One region of the Pseudomonas sp. FG13 genome, then DNA from elsewhere that is predicted to be linked to it. Evidence: riboswitches for the same ligand, from Rfam matches in the RefSeq annotation. Region 1 holds a riboswitch; the other holds the start of a gene.
What was found. A riboswitch is a leader RNA that binds a small molecule or an ion and turns the genes downstream of it on or off. The one in region 1 is predicted to bind cobalamin.

Region 1 (7,574 bases):
GCAAAGCTTGCTCGCGACAAGACGCCTCGATTTCTGAAGGAGCGCACCGTCTGTATCGCGGGCAAGCCTTGCTCCCACAGACGACCTCGCCACAGGTTCTGCACATGGCCGGCTGATGGTACACATCAACCATCTTCTTCAATATCGAGCAACAGATTCTCCAGCGCCTCGCGATACGCCCCCGGCGCCTGCCACATTCCCCGCTGCTGCGCCTCAAGCATGCGCTCGGTCATGTCCCGCAAGGCATCGGGGTTGTGTTGGCGGACGAAGTCCCGGGTGTCCGGGTCGAGCAGGTAGGCATCGGCCAGCAAGGCGTACTGGTGATCGTCGATCAGTTGCGTCGTGGCGTCGAAAGCGAACAGGTTGTCCACCGTCGCCGCCAGTTCGAACGCGCCCTTGTAACCGTGACGCTTGACCCCGTCGATCCACTTCGGATTGGCCGCCCGGGAACGGATGACCCGGTTGAGCTCTTCCTTGAGGGTGCGGATCCGAGGCAAGTCCGGTTGGCTGTGATCGCCGTGGTAGCTGGCCGCGGCGGTTCCACCGAGGGTTTCCACCGCCGCCAGCATGCCGCCCTGGAACTGGTAGTAATCGTTGGAATCGAGCAGGTCATGCTCGCGATTGTCCTGGTTCTGCAGCACCGCCTGCACCTGGCTCAAGCGCCGGGAAAACTGATCCCGCGCAGCAGTGCCTTCATCTGCGCCACCGTAGGCGTAGCCGCCCCAGTTCAGGTACACCTCGGCCAAGTCCTCGCGGCGCTGCCACAGACGACCGTCGATGGCGCCCTGCACCCCCGCGCCATAAGCACCGGGCTTGGCGCCGAAGATCCGCCAGCCAGCCTGCCGGGCAGCCGCGTCCGGCTCGAGGCCCGACGCCAACAAGGCCTCCCGCTCGCTCCGCACCTTGGCCGCCAAGGGGTTCATGTCTTCCGGCTCATCGAGGGCGGCAACGGCCTGCACCGCCGCATCGAACAGCCGGATCAGGTTGGCAAAGGCGTCCCGGAAGAACCCCGATACCCGCAGCGTCACATCGACCCGGGGCCGATCCAGCAGGCTCAGCGGCAGGATCTCGAAATCATCCACCCGTTGGCTGCCCGTAGCCCACACCGGGCGTACACCCATCAGCGCCATGGCCTGGGCGATGTCATCGCCGCCGGTGCGCATGGTGGCGGTGCCCCACACCGACAGGCCGAGCTGGCGCAGGTGATCGCCGTGATCCTGCAAGTGCCGCTCCAGAATCAGATTCGCCGACTGGAAACCGATGCGCCACGCCGTGGTGGTGGGCAGGTTGCGTACGTCCACCGAGAAGAAGTTGCGTCCGGTGGGCAACACGTCCAGGCGCCCACGACTCGGCGCACCGCTGGGGCCCGCCGGCACGAAGCGTCCGCTCAAGGCATCGAGCAGGCCGCGCATTTCCGCCGGGCCACAGGCATCCAGGCGCGGGGCCACGACGGACCGCAGACTCTCGATGATGCTGCTCACGTCCTGCCAACCCGGCGCTTCCAATTGCTCGACCCTGCCTTCCAAGGCCTGCTCGATCAAGCTTGCCGCAAACAGCTCCAGGCGCTCGCGGGTATCGCCGGCGGTGCGCCAGGGCTCATCGCTGACCTGCCGCAACGCCTCGGGACAGTCGCCAGCCCACGGGTCGGCCAAGGCGCAATCCAACGGATCGAAGCCCAGCCCGAACGCCTTCGACAGTGCCCGCAACAGGCTCGACTGCGCGCCTTTGCCATCGCCCCGGGGAATGCGCAGCAACGCCAGCAAGGTGTCGATACGCAACCGTCCGCTGGGCGACTCGCCAAAGATGTGCAGACCATCACGGATCTGTGACTCCTTCAGATCGCACAGGTAGGTGTCCAGGCGCGGCAGCCAGATCGCCGCGTCCGCGTCGGCGTCCAATTGCAGCTCGCGATCGATATGGGTTTCGCGCACCAGGTTCAGGATGTCCCGCTGCAGTTCCCGGGCACGGCGCGGGTCGAGCAATTGCGCTTCGTAATACTCGTCGGCCAGCAACTCGAGGTTACGCAGCGGCCCGTAGGTTTCGGCGCGGGTCAGCGGCGGCATCAGGTGATCGATGATCACCGCCTGGGTACGCCGCTTGGCCTGGGCCCCCTCGCCTGGGTCGTTGACGATGAACGGATAGATATTCGGCAGCGGTCCCAGCAGCGCGTCCGGCCAGCAGCTTTCCGACAACCCGACGCCTTTGCCCGGCAGCCATTCGAGGTTGCCGTGCTTGCCGACGTGAATCACGCCATGGGCACCATAGGTATGGCGCAACCAGAAATAGAACGCCAGGTAGCCATGGGGCGGCACCAGGTCCGGGTCGTGGTAGACCGCACTCGGATCGACCTGATACCCCCGGGCCGGTTGGATGCCGACAAACGTCAGGCCCAGGCGCAGGCCAGCGATCATCAGGCGACCGGCGCGGAACATCGGGTCCGTCTCGGGCGCACCCCAGCGCTCCAGCACCGCCTGGCGATTGGCCTCGGGCAGCGTGTCGAACATGGCCTGGTAAGCCTCCAGCGCCAGGCTCTGATGACACGGCCGCAGGTCGAGACTGTCCAGGTCGTTGCTGACCCCGCCCAGCAACTGCTGGATCAGCGCGGTGCCACTGGCAGGCAGTTCGGCGGGCAGCGGATAGCCCTCGTCCTGCATGGCCCGCAGGATGTTCAACGCCGCCGCCGGGGTATCCAGGCCGACGCCGTTGCCGATGCGTCCGTCCCGGGTCGGGTAGTTGGCGAGGATCAACGCCACGCGCTTCTGCCCATTGGGCAGGCGCGCCAGTTCGGTCCAGCGCCGGGCCAGTTGCGCAACGAAATCCATGCGCTCGGGCACGGCCCGGTAGCAGACCACATCGCTCTGACTGCGCTCGCTGCGCCAGGCCATGTCCTTGAAGCTGATGGGGCGGCTGATGATCCGCCCGTCCAGTTCCGGCAAGGCAATGTGCATCGCCAGGTCCCGCGGGCCGAGGCCCTGCTCGCTAGCCCGCCAACCGGGTTCATTGTCTTGGGCGCAGATCGCCTGGATCACCGGAATGTTGCGACGAAACGGCCGCAAGTACGGCGTCTCCGGACTCGACTGGGCGAACCCGGTGGTGTTGAGGATCACTCCGGCCGCCACCTCGTCCAGCCAGTCTTCGACCTGCGCCAGGCAACCAGGCTCCTTGAGGCTCGCCACCGCTATCGGTAACGGATTGAGCCCGGCCACTTGCAACCGCTGGCAGAACACATCGATGAACGCCGTGTTCGCCGCTTGCAGATGGGAACGATAGAACAGCACCGCCGCCACGGGTTGATCGGCCTGCCAGTCAGCTTGCCAGTCGTCGAGGCTGGCACCGGTTTTCTGCGGATGGTAGATGGCCGTGCGCGGCAGGGTCTGCGGTTCAGCCCAAGCGTAATCGCGCCCGAACCATTGACTACCGAGGTTGTGAAACAGGTCCAGGGCATTGCCCAACCCACCCTGGCGCAAAAACTGCCAGAGCCGGTCGCGGTCAGCAGCGGGCACGTTGCTCAAGTCGCTGAGTTCCGGGTCCGGACGGTCGTCCCCCGGTACCAGGATCAACGTCACCCCGCGTCCGGCCAGTTCCATCAAGCGCTCGATGCCGTAGCGCCAGTAGCCGATACCGCCGTGCAGCGACAACAGGATGACCTTGGCGTGACGCAGCACGTCCTCGACGTAAAGGTCCACCGAGGCGTGGTTCTGCACCTGCATCGGGTTGGCGAGGCGAAACTGCGGGTAGTCGTCCGGCAACTGGCGCGCCGCTTCGGCCAACAGCGCCAGGCTGGAATCGCCGCTGCACAGGATCACCAGCTCGGCGGGGGTTTGCCCCAGGTCGGCGATGTTGTCATCCGAGACGAAGCCGCCAGGCTGGGTCCTGAGCAGGTGCATGGCTTAGACGCTGAGGGCGGCGCGCAACTGCGCTTCAAGCAGCCCGGCATCCAGCGCCTGGCCGATCAACACCAGACGCGTCACCCGGGCTTCGTCGGCCCCCCACTGGCGGTCGAAATGCTTGTCGAAACGCGTGCCGACGCCTTGGATCAGCAAGCGCATCGGCTTGTTCGGGATCGCCGCGAAACCCTTGACCCGCAGCACGCCGTGCTGGACCACCAACTGGGTCAGCGCGTCCAGGAGCAAGCTTTCGTCCGCCTGGGGCAGTTCGATGGAAATGGAGTCGAAGGCGTCATGATCGTGATCATCCTCGTCGCCGTCATGATGGTGATCGTGATGACTATGGCGGCTATCGATGTGCTCTTCGGAACCGGCACCCAGGCCGATCAGCACTTCCAGCGGCAGGCGACCGTTGCTGGCTTCGATGACCTTGACCGCCGGTGGCAGTTCTTCGGCCACTTCAAGACGGACTTTCGCCAGGTCTTCCGGGCTGATCAGGTCGGCCTTGTTGAGGATCACCAGGTCGGCGCTCGCCAACTGATCGGCGAACAGTTCATGCAACGGCGACTCGTGGTCCAGGTTCGGATCGAGCTTGCGCTGGGCATCGACCTGATCGGGGAAGGCGGCGAAGGTGCCAGCGGCCACGGCTGGGCTGTCGACCACGGTGATCACCGCATCGACGGTGCAGGCACTGCGGATTTCCGGCCACTGGAAGGCCTGGACCAACGGCTTGGGCAAGGCCAGGCCGGACGTTTCGATGAGGATATGGTCGAGGTCGGCGCGCCGGGCCACCAGCTCGCGCATCACCGGGAAGAACTCCTCCTGCACGGTGCAGCACAAGCAACCGTTGGCCAGTTCATAGACTCGGCCGCTGGCTTCTTCTTCGGTGCAACCGATGGAGCACTGCTTGAGGATCTCACCGTCGATGCCCAGCTCGCCGAACTCGTTGACGATGACCGCGATACGCCGGCCCTGGGCATTGTCGAGCATGTGTCGCAGCAGCGTGGTCTTACCCGAGCCGAGGAAACCGGTAACGATAGTGACGGGAAGTTTGGCCAGTGTTTTCATCGGATGCCCTTTGGCAAGGTGGCGGGCAAACGGGACGACAACCGCAGGCACAGGCGTGCGCGGAAGATTTCGCCACCGGATCACCCCGCCCGGTTGTAGTGAGAATCTGTCTCGAGGCAGGTCTCCTGGCTGACGGCGGGCCGATCCCGGCTTTTCATAGAAAGCCCTGGCAATTCCTGCGCCTTCCCGTGCTGCATGCACAGTGGCCTGGCAGGAACGTCACCGTTCACAGTTGCGGGGGCAGCCGCGGCTTGGACCGCGTTCCCTTCTTAGCTTCGGCGCAAACCGAAGAACCTCGAAGGCGCAAGGCTACGCAGGGTGTGCGGGCGGGTCAATGTCTGCGGATAAGTTCGCGGGTGCATGAGCGGGCCCCATCGCGAGCAGGCTCGCTCCCACATTGGAAGCGCATTTCCCTGTGGGAGCGAGCCTGCTCGCGATGGCCACAACTCGGTTTCATTGACGCCCCACCCCCACCCATGCTCTCCTGTGCAGGGTCTGTGTCGCTACACAGACCATTTGTTACGGGTGCCCTTCACAGGGTGAAACGGGAAACCGGTGAATCGTGTGCTTTACTTCAAGGCCACGTCAGTCCGGTGCTGCCCCCGCAACGGTAAGCGAGCGAAGCGTCAGATCCACTGTGCCCCATGGCATGGGAAGGTGACGCTTGCAGGCAAGGCCAAGGGCCCTGCCCCTCGTGAGCCCGGAGACCGGCCCGCAATTCAAATATCAACAAACCCGCGGTGGGCGGGCGCTGTTCGAATCCTGGCGGGCTTTGGCCCGGGGTTTCATTGCGCTCGATTTACCCACTGGCCAAGACAAGAACAGAGGGAAGCGCCATGTCGACCATCAGCACCACCGCCCGCACTACCAGCAGCACCACGACCCTGAGCCAGCGCCTGAGCGCGGCGATCCTCGCCTCGATCCTGGGAGCAGGCCTGGTCTATTTCGCCGGTTTCTCCCACATCGAGGCGGTGCACAACGCGGCCCACGACACCCGCCACAGCGCCGCCTTCCCGTGCCATTGAGACCTGCCGACATGATCAAGCGTATCGCGCAAACCGCTGGGTTCAGTGGTTTGCTGGCCGCCCTACTGCTGACCCTCCTGCAAAGCCTATGGGTTTCGCCGCTGATCCTGCAGGCCGAGACCTATGAAAAAGCCCCGGCGGCCGAAGCCCCTGTGGAGGCCCATCAGCATGCCGACGGCGCCGCTCACACCCACGATGCCGAAGCCTGGGAACCCGAAGATGGCTGGCAGCGCGTGCTGTCCACCACTGGCGGCAACCTGGTGGTCGCGGTGGGTTTCGCCCTGATGCTGGCGGGCCTGTACACCTTGCGTACACCTACCCGCACCTCCCAAGGTCTGCTCTGGGGCCTGGCCGGTTATGCCACCTTCGTCCTCGCGCCAACCCTTGGCCTGCCGCCGGAACTGCCCGGCACTGCCGCGGCCGACCTGGCTCAACGGCAAATGTGGTGGATCGGCACCGCGGCGTCCACGGCCGTGGGCATCGCCCTGATCGCGTTCGGCAGGCATTGGCTGCTCAAACTGCTGGGCGTGGCGACTTTACTGGTGCCCCATGTCATCGGCGCACCGCAGCCGGAGGTCCACTCGATGCTGGCGCCCGAAGCCCTTGAAAGCCAATTCAAGATCGCCTCGCAATTGACCAACGTCGCGTTCTGGCTGGCCCTCGGCCTGATCAGCGCCTGGCTGTTCCGCCGTGACGGTCAAGCTCACCACGAGGCATGAGTAGCGGGCAGGTGCTGGTGGTCGGCCTGGGCTGCCAGCGCGGTTGCCCGGCTAGCGTGTTGCGCGCATTACTGGATGAGGCATTGATGACCCACGGCATCGCGCTTGAAGCGGTGGGGGCCCTGGCCAGTATCGATCTCAAGCGTGACGAACCAGGCCTGCTGGCATTGGCGGGGCAACTGGCCCTGCCGCTGACCTTCTTCAATGCCGGCCAGTTATCGGGCTATCGGGAACGCCTCAGCCACCGCTCGCAGATCGCTTTCGAGCGCACGGGTTGCTACGGCGTTGCCGAAAGCGCGGCACTGGCCCTCGCCGAACAACTGGGGCAGACCGCTGCCACCTTGCGTATTCCTCGCCAAAAGTGCGCCCAGGCCACACTGGCATTGGCGGTCGCGTCGTAAAACCCGATAATCGCCCTCCATGGATCATGAGCGATCTTCATTCAGAGATCGCTCCCCCACCCTTTTTCAGGAACCGGTCATGACCGTCTACTTCATTGGCGCCGGCCCCGGCGATCCGGAATTGATCACCGTCAAGGGCCAGCGACTCGTGCGCAGCTGCGCGGTGATCATTTATGCCGGCTCCCTGGTGCCCGCCGCCGTGCTCGAGGGCCATTGCGCCGAACAGGTGATCAACAGCGCCGAACTGCATCTGGAACAGATCATCGCACTGATGGAGACAGCCCATCGCAACGGCCAGGACGTCGCCAGGGTGCATTCCGGCGACCCGAGCCTGTACGGCGCCATCGGCGAGCAGATTCGTTGCCTGCGGGAACTGGACATCCCCTTTGAAATCATTCCAGGCGTGACCGCGACCTCAGCCTGCGCCGCCCTGCTGGGCGCCGAACTGACCTTGCCGGATATCGCCCAGAGCGT
Region 2 (7,574 bases), on a different contig from region 1:
CGATAGGGCCAGTCCAGCCACCCTAGATCCCACAAAGTTGGCGCAACAACCCGGTATCCAGATGCTTTTCCACCAAATCCGCCAGCCGCTCGATGTCCCGCTCGCGCAAGCCGTGATAATCCACCGCTTGCACGTCCGCCAACCCGGCCCAACGCAACAAGGCGCTGCTGGACTCGGGCGACTCGAACAGGCCGTGCAGGTAGGTGCCGAGAATCTGTCCGTCGAGGCTCCGGGCCCCGTCGCAGCGGCCGTCATCCAATTGCACCAAGGGCTGTTCCAGCGCCGGGCCGACGGTCACGCCAGCATGGATCTCGTAGCCACTGACCTCGGCATTCTCCAGGGTCAATCGTCCTCGGACATTGCGCAGCTGCTTCTCGTGCTCCAGGGTCGTTTCGAACGCCAGGAGCCCCAGTCCGTCGCTGGAGCCCGGCGCGCCTTCCAGTCCCAGCGGATCGTGAACCTGTTGGCCGAGCATCTGCAAGCCGCCGCAGATCCCCAGCAGCTTGCCGCCATAGCGCAGATGCCGCTGGATGGCCGCTTCCCAGCCGTGGGCCCGTAGATGGGCCAGGTCGCTGCGCACGCTCTTCGACCCCGGCAGGATAATCAGGTCGGCTGGCGCGATGGCCTGGCCAGGGCCGATGAATTGCAGGTCAACCTGCGGGTGCAGGCGCAACGGATCGAAATCGGTGTGATTGCTGATGCGTGGCAGCACCGGCACCACCACCTTGAGCACCTGCTCTGCCTTGTCAATCTGACGCCGATCCAGGCCGTCCTCGGCCTCCAGATGCAGGTCCGTCACGTAGGGCAGCACGCCCACCACCGGCTTGCCGGTGCGCGCTTCCAACCAGTCCAGGCCCGGTTGCAACAAGGCGATGTCGCCGCGAAAACGGTTGATGATGAAGCCCTTGACCCGCGCCTGTTCGCTGGGCGAAAGCAACTCCAGAGTGCCCACCAGATGGGCGAATACCCCGCCGCGATTGATATCGGCGATCAGCAGCACGGGGCAGTCCACCGCTTCGGCAAACCCCATGTTGGCGATGTCACCGGCTCGCAGATTGATCTCGGCCGGCGACCCCGCGCCTTCCACCATCACCACCGGATACGCCGCGCTCAACCGCTGGTGGGAAGCCAGCACGGCCTGCATCGCGATGGCCTTGTAGTCGTGATAGGCCACGGCATTCATGGTGGTGACCGCACGGCCGTGGATGATGACCTGAGCCCCCGTGTCGCTGTTGGGCTTGAGCAAAACCGGGTTCATGTCGGTATGCGGCTCGAGACCGGCCGCCTGGGCCTGCACGGCCTGGGCACGACCGATTTCGCCACCGTCAGTGGTCACGGCGCTGTTGAGGGCCATGTTCTGCGGCTTGAATGGCACCACACTCACACCCTGGCGCCGGACCCAGCGGCACAGCGCCGTAACCAGGGTACTTTTACCGGCATCGGACGTGGTGCCTTGCACCATCACTGTGGTCATTGGAAGTCCTTGGCGTAGGCCTCGAAAGCCTGTTCGAGGCGCAGGAATTCGGCCTCATCGGCCGGCAACCCGAAGCGCAGGCTGCTGTTGTTCGTGAACAGCCGCAAGAGAATGCCGCGATGGGCCATGAAGTCATGAAGCACCTGCGCGTGTTCGGTGATCAACCACTGGAACAACCCGCAACCACCCTGGGGTTTGAAACCGTAACGGGCCAGCAGCAGCGCCAGGCGTTGACTGGCGACTTCGCAACGCTCTCGCTGACGGCTGTGAGCGGCGGTGTCGAGCAAACAAGCCTGGCCCAGGACCCGAGTCGGCCCGCTGACCGCCCACGGCCCGACCTGTTCGGCGAGCAACCTGAGCAAATGCTGCTCGGCCAGGACAAACCCCAGGCGAACCCCGGCCAGGCCAAAGAACTTGCCGAACGAACGCAGCACGATCAGCCCGACCTGATGGGCATGGGCGGCCAGGCTCAGTTGCGGGGTGACATCCATGAAAGCCTCGTCCACCACCAGCCAGCCGCCGCGTTGGGCCAACCGGGCGTGCCAATCCAGCAAACGTTCAGGGCTCAGGTTCAGGCCCGTGGGATTGTTCGGGTTGACCACCACCAGCACATCGAGACTGTCGAGGAAGAAATCCACCTCCGGCTCCAGCATCTCACGCACGATGTAACCGCTGCGGCGCCAGGCTTCGGCGTGCTCGGCGTAACAGGGCGACAGGACGCCGACCTTGCCGCTGCGACGCAAGCGTGGCAACAACTGGATCGCCATTTGCGAACCGGCCACCGGCAGTACCTGGGCCGCACCATAATAAGTGCGGGCAGCCTGCTCCAGCCCGTCATCGGTTTCAGGCAGGCGCGCCCAGGCCCGCAATGGAATCGTCGGGACGTCGAACGGCCACGGCGCCAGACCGCTGGACAGGTCGAGCCAATCCACCTCGGCAATGCCATATTGCCGGGCCGCCTTGCGCAGGCGTCCGCCGTGCTCAAGCATAGAACTCAGCTCCCAGGCAGAGAATCAGCAACCACAACCATACGCCGCGCTGCACCAGTTGCCAGCCGCGATCAATGGAATCCGCGCTCGCCGGCACGCCTTCGCCCAGCGGTGGACGCTGGTGCAGTTCGCCGTGATAGACAGCCACGCCCCCCAGCTCGACGCCCAGCGCACCGGCACCGGCGGCCATGACGGGCCCGGCGTTGGGGCTGTCCCAGGTCGGGCCCTGGCTGCGCCAGCACCGGAGCGCCAGGCGGGTTTTGCCAAGCAGCGCATAGGTCAACGCCACCAGCCGAGCCGGAATGTAGTTGAGTACATCGTCGATTTTTGCCGCCGCCCAGCCAAAGCGCTCGAAGCGTTCGTTGCGATAGCCCCACATGGCGTCGAGGGTATTGCTCAAGCGATACAACACCACGCCGGGAACCCCCGCCACGGCGAACCAGAACAGTGCGGCGAATACCGCGTCGCTGCCGTTCTCCAGCACCGACTCGGTGGCCGCGCGGGCGACGGCGGTTTCGTCCAGCTCACGGGTTTCGCGGCTGACCAGATAGCCGACACGCTTGCGCGCTTCGTCCAGATCGCCGCTGCGCAGCGCCCGGGCCACCGGCTCGACATGCTCGCCGAGGCTGCGCAGGCCGAGGGCGCAGTACAACGCCAGGATATCCACCAGCCACCCCACCAGCGGCGTCCAGGACAGGGCCGTGGCGAGCAGGGTCAACGGCACGACCGCAATGACCCACGCCGTGACCCCATGGCTGCGCCAGCCACGCCCGCCGGAATTGAAACGTTGTTCGATGCGATCGGCAAAGCGGCCGAACGCCACCAACGGATGCCCACGCCGGGGCTCACCCAGTAGTGCATCTAGCGCTACGGCGGCGGCACTGAGCAGCGCGACACTCATGGGTTCACTCCCCAATGGTTTTCATAGAGCAATTCATTGAGTGACCGCGGTTGTGCCCAGCCCTCCAGGGCGAGCATCGGTGCCGGATAAAAACTCTCCACCGGACCGAGGCAGAGTATCGCCAGGGGCTTGGCGCCCGCAGGCAGGCCCAGCAGATCGGCCAGGGCCTGGGGCTCGAACAGCGAAACCCAGCCCATCCCCAGCCCTTCGGCGCGGGACGCCAGCCACAGATTCTGGATCGCGCAGGACAGCGAGGCGAGGTCCATTTCCGGCAAGGTCCGACGGCCGAAGATGTGCCGCTCGCGGTCATCCATCAACGCCGCTACCAGTATTTCGGCACAGTCATTGATGCCCTCGACCTTGAGCTTCATGAACTCATCGCTGCGTTCGCCCAGGGCCTCGGCGGTGCGGATGCGCTCCTGTTCCACCAATTCCCGGATAGCTGCCCGCAGGGCGCGGTCACTGATGCGGATGAACCGCCAAGGTTGCATCAGGCCCACACTGGGTGCCTGGTGGGCGGCTTCCAACAGCCGGCGCAGCAACTGGGGTTCCACGGTGCCACCGGTGAAATGCCGCATGTCGCGGCGTTCGGCGATGGCGCGGTAGATGGCGTCGCGTTCGGCCTGGGGGAATGCGTTGTCAGTCATGGCCTCTTCGCGAGCAGGCTCGCTCCCACATTGGGTTGGTGTTCACAGTTGGATGGGTATTCACCATTCCCTGTGGGAGCGAGCCTGCTCGCGAAAGCGGCTTCAGGGTCCGGCGCCAACAGCGCGGCGATGGCCCTCGGATTCGATGGAAAATAGAAATGCACATAGGAAGCCGTCATCCGCCCCTGCCGGAACACCGCCTCCGCGCCACGCCCACCGTTAGGGCTATGACCACGGGCGATCGGCTCCAGGTCGGTGCTGGTCAGCGAATGATGGTAGGTGTGTCCGCGCAGATTGCCTTCCGGCAGTTCCACCGATTGCAGCGCAAGGGCGGCCAGGCGCTTCTGCATCTGCGCGTCACCGGCGAGCAAACCGAGCAGCTCGGCGCGATTGCCCTCGACATCGGTCAGTGAATCCAGCAGATACAGCATGCCGCCGCACTCCGCCAACAACGGCTTGCCAGCGTCGTGGTGAGCGCGGATCGCCGCCAGCATCGGCGCATTCTGCGCCAGGGCAAGGTGATGCAGTTCGGGATAACCGCCAGGCAGGTACAGGCTGTCCGCCTCGGGCAGCTCGCGGTCATGGATCGGTGAAAAAAAGCGCAACTGCGCGCCCATGGCCCGCAGCAGATCGAGGCTCGCCCCATAAGTGAAGGCAAACGCTTCGTCCCTGGCCACAGCGATGCGGACCCCGTCGAGCCACGGCTGGGCGGCACTCACCTCGGGAGCGGCGAACGTCACCGCCGGCGGAAGCGTCACTTCGCAACTGCCGGCCAGGGCCTCGGCTGCGGCGTCGAGGCGCAGGTCCAGGTCGTTCAGCTCGCTGGCCTGGACCAGCCCGAGGTGACGACTCGGCAGTTCGATCCCGGTTTCCCGGGACAACGCGCCGTACCAGCGCAGGCCTTCGGTGAGACTGCCTTCAAGCAATTGTGCATGACGCAAGGTGCCGACACGGTTGGCCAGCACGCCGGCGAAGGGCAGGTCCGGCTGATAGCGCGCCAGCCCGAGGGCCAGGGCGCCAAAGGTCTGGGCCATGGCCGTGCCGTCGATCACCGCCAGCACCGGCACACCGAAATGCCGCGCCAGGTCGGCGCTGGACGGCGTGCCGTCGAACAACCCCATCACCCCTTCGATCAGGATCAGGTCCGCTTCGGCGGCAGCTTCCCACAACAACCGTCGACTTTCCTGCTCGCCGACCATCCACATGTCCAATTGATAGACCGGCGCGCCACTGGCACGCTCCAGGATCATCGGGTCGAGGAAATCGGGGCCGCATTTGAATACGCGCACCTTGCGCCCCTGGTTGCGATGCAACCGGGCCAGGGCGGCGGTGACGGTGGTCTTGCCCTGCCCCGACGCCGGGGCGGCAATCAGCACCGCCGGGCATTGGCGGTCCGGAAACGAAGCGTCACTCACAGTTCGACGCCTTTCTGTGCCTTGATGCCGGCCTGGAAGGCGTGCTTGATCATGCCCATTTCGGTGACGGTGTCCGCCAGCTCGATCATTTCCGGCTTGGCGCCGCGACCGGTCACCACGACATGCTGCATGGGAGGACGCGCCTGCAGATCGCTCAGGACCTGATCGAGATCGAGGTAACCATGCTTGAGGGCAATGTTCAGTTCGTCGAGCACCACCAGGCCAATGGACGGATCGCTCAGCAACTGACGCGACACCGCCCAGGCCGCTTCGGCGGCTGCGATGTCGCGCTGTCGATCCTGGGTTTCCCAGGTAAACCCTTCGCCCATGACATGAAAGCGCACCTGCTCCGGGAAGCGCCGGAAGAACAACTCCTCACCAGTGCTGTTGCGGCCCTTGATGAACTGCACCACGCCACATTGCATCCCATGCCCCATGGCCCGGGCCAGCATGCCGAAGGCCGAACTGCTCTTGCCCTTGCCGTTGCCGGTCAGCACCAGCAGCAAGCCGCATTCGTTCGGGGCATTGGCGATACGCTCGTCGATCACGGCTTTTTTGCGCAGCATGCGCGCCAGGTGACGCTCGTCGCGGTCGGACGCATCTGTATTGGGGGAGCCGGTCATGGGGAAGCCTCCGTTGGGGACTGGGTAACGGCAGGCGGGCACAGGAAAAGACGGCAACAAGCCTGGCATCGCCCACCGTGATGCCGTTGGATGAATCAGGCCGGTCTCCGGGCTCATGAGCGGCGTGATGCCGGGCTGCGCGCCTTCCCATGTCGAGACACAGTGGCTTGCTGGCAGCTTTGACTCATTTACCGTTGCGGGGGCAGCGCCGGGTTCTCACCGGTTTCCCTGTTTCACTCTGTCGACCCGGGCCACAGAGCACCTGAAACAAGTCGCGAAGGTTAGAGGGTTGGGGATGGAGCGTCAATTAAAGCCGCCACGAGCCCAGCACTGATCATGGGCCTGGATCAATAAAGTGACGCCAATCTTGTGTCACGCTGCGGCAAGTGATATCAAATAGGCATTACGACCCGATATCACAAAAACAAGAGGGCAAAAAACATGCAAGGCATGATCATCAGCAATCCAAGGCTGGAATTTCTGCGCCCGGTGCTGGAACGCTGGTTTGACTGTATCGATCGCTACAACGCCGTGCGCGGCGATAACGACACGCCTTACTGGTTCGATGAAAAAGCCAACCTCGGCCTGCTCTCGGCCGCCGCCTGGATGGCCGAGATGGTCACGCTGCAACACACCGCAACCCGCAAACAGAATGAAGAAGGCGAACGCAACGTCAGTGCCGACCTGTTCATTGCCGGGGCCGAGGACCGCGCGTTCATCCAGGCCACCCAACGCTGGCCTAAGGTCAAGAGCCTCAACCTGACCCAACCCCTGCTGGATGTCACCAGCGATGCCAAGCGCATCAGCTACGCCACTGACCTGAAGCTGGGCTGCCTGTTCGTCGCCCCGCAAAAAGCCCAGCAAAGCACTACGCCCGAAGAACTCCAGGACATGATCGAAGACCTGCAAAAGGAAAACACCTGCGCCGTGGCCTGGTACTTTCCTTACAACTATCGCAAGTTGCGCAACGAGGCCGGTCATTACCATCCGGGCATCGCCGTGCTGTTCAAGCAGGCCCACGGCTGACCGGTTGAACCATCGCCGGTATATGCTTCTCTATGAATAACCACATGCATTCATAGGGAAGCCAGCATGCTCAAGCCACCGCACCTCCTGATCGTCGCCCTCGCCGCAGGGCTTGTCGCTTGTGGCGAGTCTTCCACACTGCAAGTCTCCGACGGCACTGGCCCATCGCCAAAACTGCCCGAACCGAACAAGACCCTGGTCCCCACCGTCAACATCGCCGAAGCCGTCGGCTGGCCCCAGGGCGCCAAGCCAACCGCGGCCGAAGGCCTGCAAGTAGGGGCGTTCGCTGAGGGACTGGACCATCCGCGCTGGCTCTACGTGCTGCCCAATGGCGACGTGCTGGTGGCGGAAACCAACGCCCCGCCCAAGCCCGACGACGCCAAGGGCATCCGTGGCTGGGTGATGAAAAAAGTCATGGGCCGCGCCGGCGCCGGCGTCCCCAGCCCCAATCGCATTACGTTGTTGCGCGACGCCAACCATGATGGCATCGCCGAAACCC

Region 2: another riboswitch for cobalamin. It lies ahead of cobO (cob(I)yrinic acid a,c-diamide adenosyltransferase); the one in region 1 lies ahead of cobW (cobalamin biosynthesis protein CobW).

The regions. Positions count from the first base shown of each region.
Region 1 is NZ_JBMDKO010000001.1:50,413-57,986, reverse strand. Features, by position in the region: gene cobN (cobaltochelatase subunit CobN) at 126-3,887, opposite strand; gene cobW (cobalamin biosynthesis protein CobW) at 3,891-4,955, opposite strand; cobalamin riboswitch at 5,054-5,268, opposite strand; cobalamin riboswitch at 5,462-5,685, shown strand; gene ACODTO_RS00240 (CbtB domain-containing protein) at 5,792-5,980, shown strand; gene ACODTO_RS00235 (CbtA family protein) at 5,992-6,699, shown strand; gene ACODTO_RS00230 (cobalamin biosynthesis protein) at 6,696-7,100, shown strand; gene cobM (precorrin-4 C(11)-methyltransferase) at 7,180-7,574, shown strand, end outside.
Region 2 is NZ_JBMDKO010000019.1:14,867-22,440, forward strand. Features, by position in the region: gene ACODTO_RS16455 (cobyric acid synthase) at 23-1,474, opposite strand; gene cobD (threonine-phosphate decarboxylase CobD) at 1,471-2,463, opposite strand; gene cbiB (adenosylcobinamide-phosphate synthase CbiB) at 2,456-3,364, opposite strand; gene bluB (5,6-dimethylbenzimidazole synthase) at 3,361-4,011, opposite strand; gene ACODTO_RS16475 (cobyrinic acid a,c-diamide synthase CobB) at 4,008-5,426, opposite strand; gene cobO (cob(I)yrinic acid a,c-diamide adenosyltransferase) at 5,423-6,049, opposite strand; cobalamin riboswitch at 6,131-6,330, opposite strand; gene ACODTO_RS16485 (hypothetical protein) at 6,491-7,075, shown strand; gene ACODTO_RS16490 (PQQ-dependent sugar dehydrogenase) at 7,142-7,574, shown strand, end outside.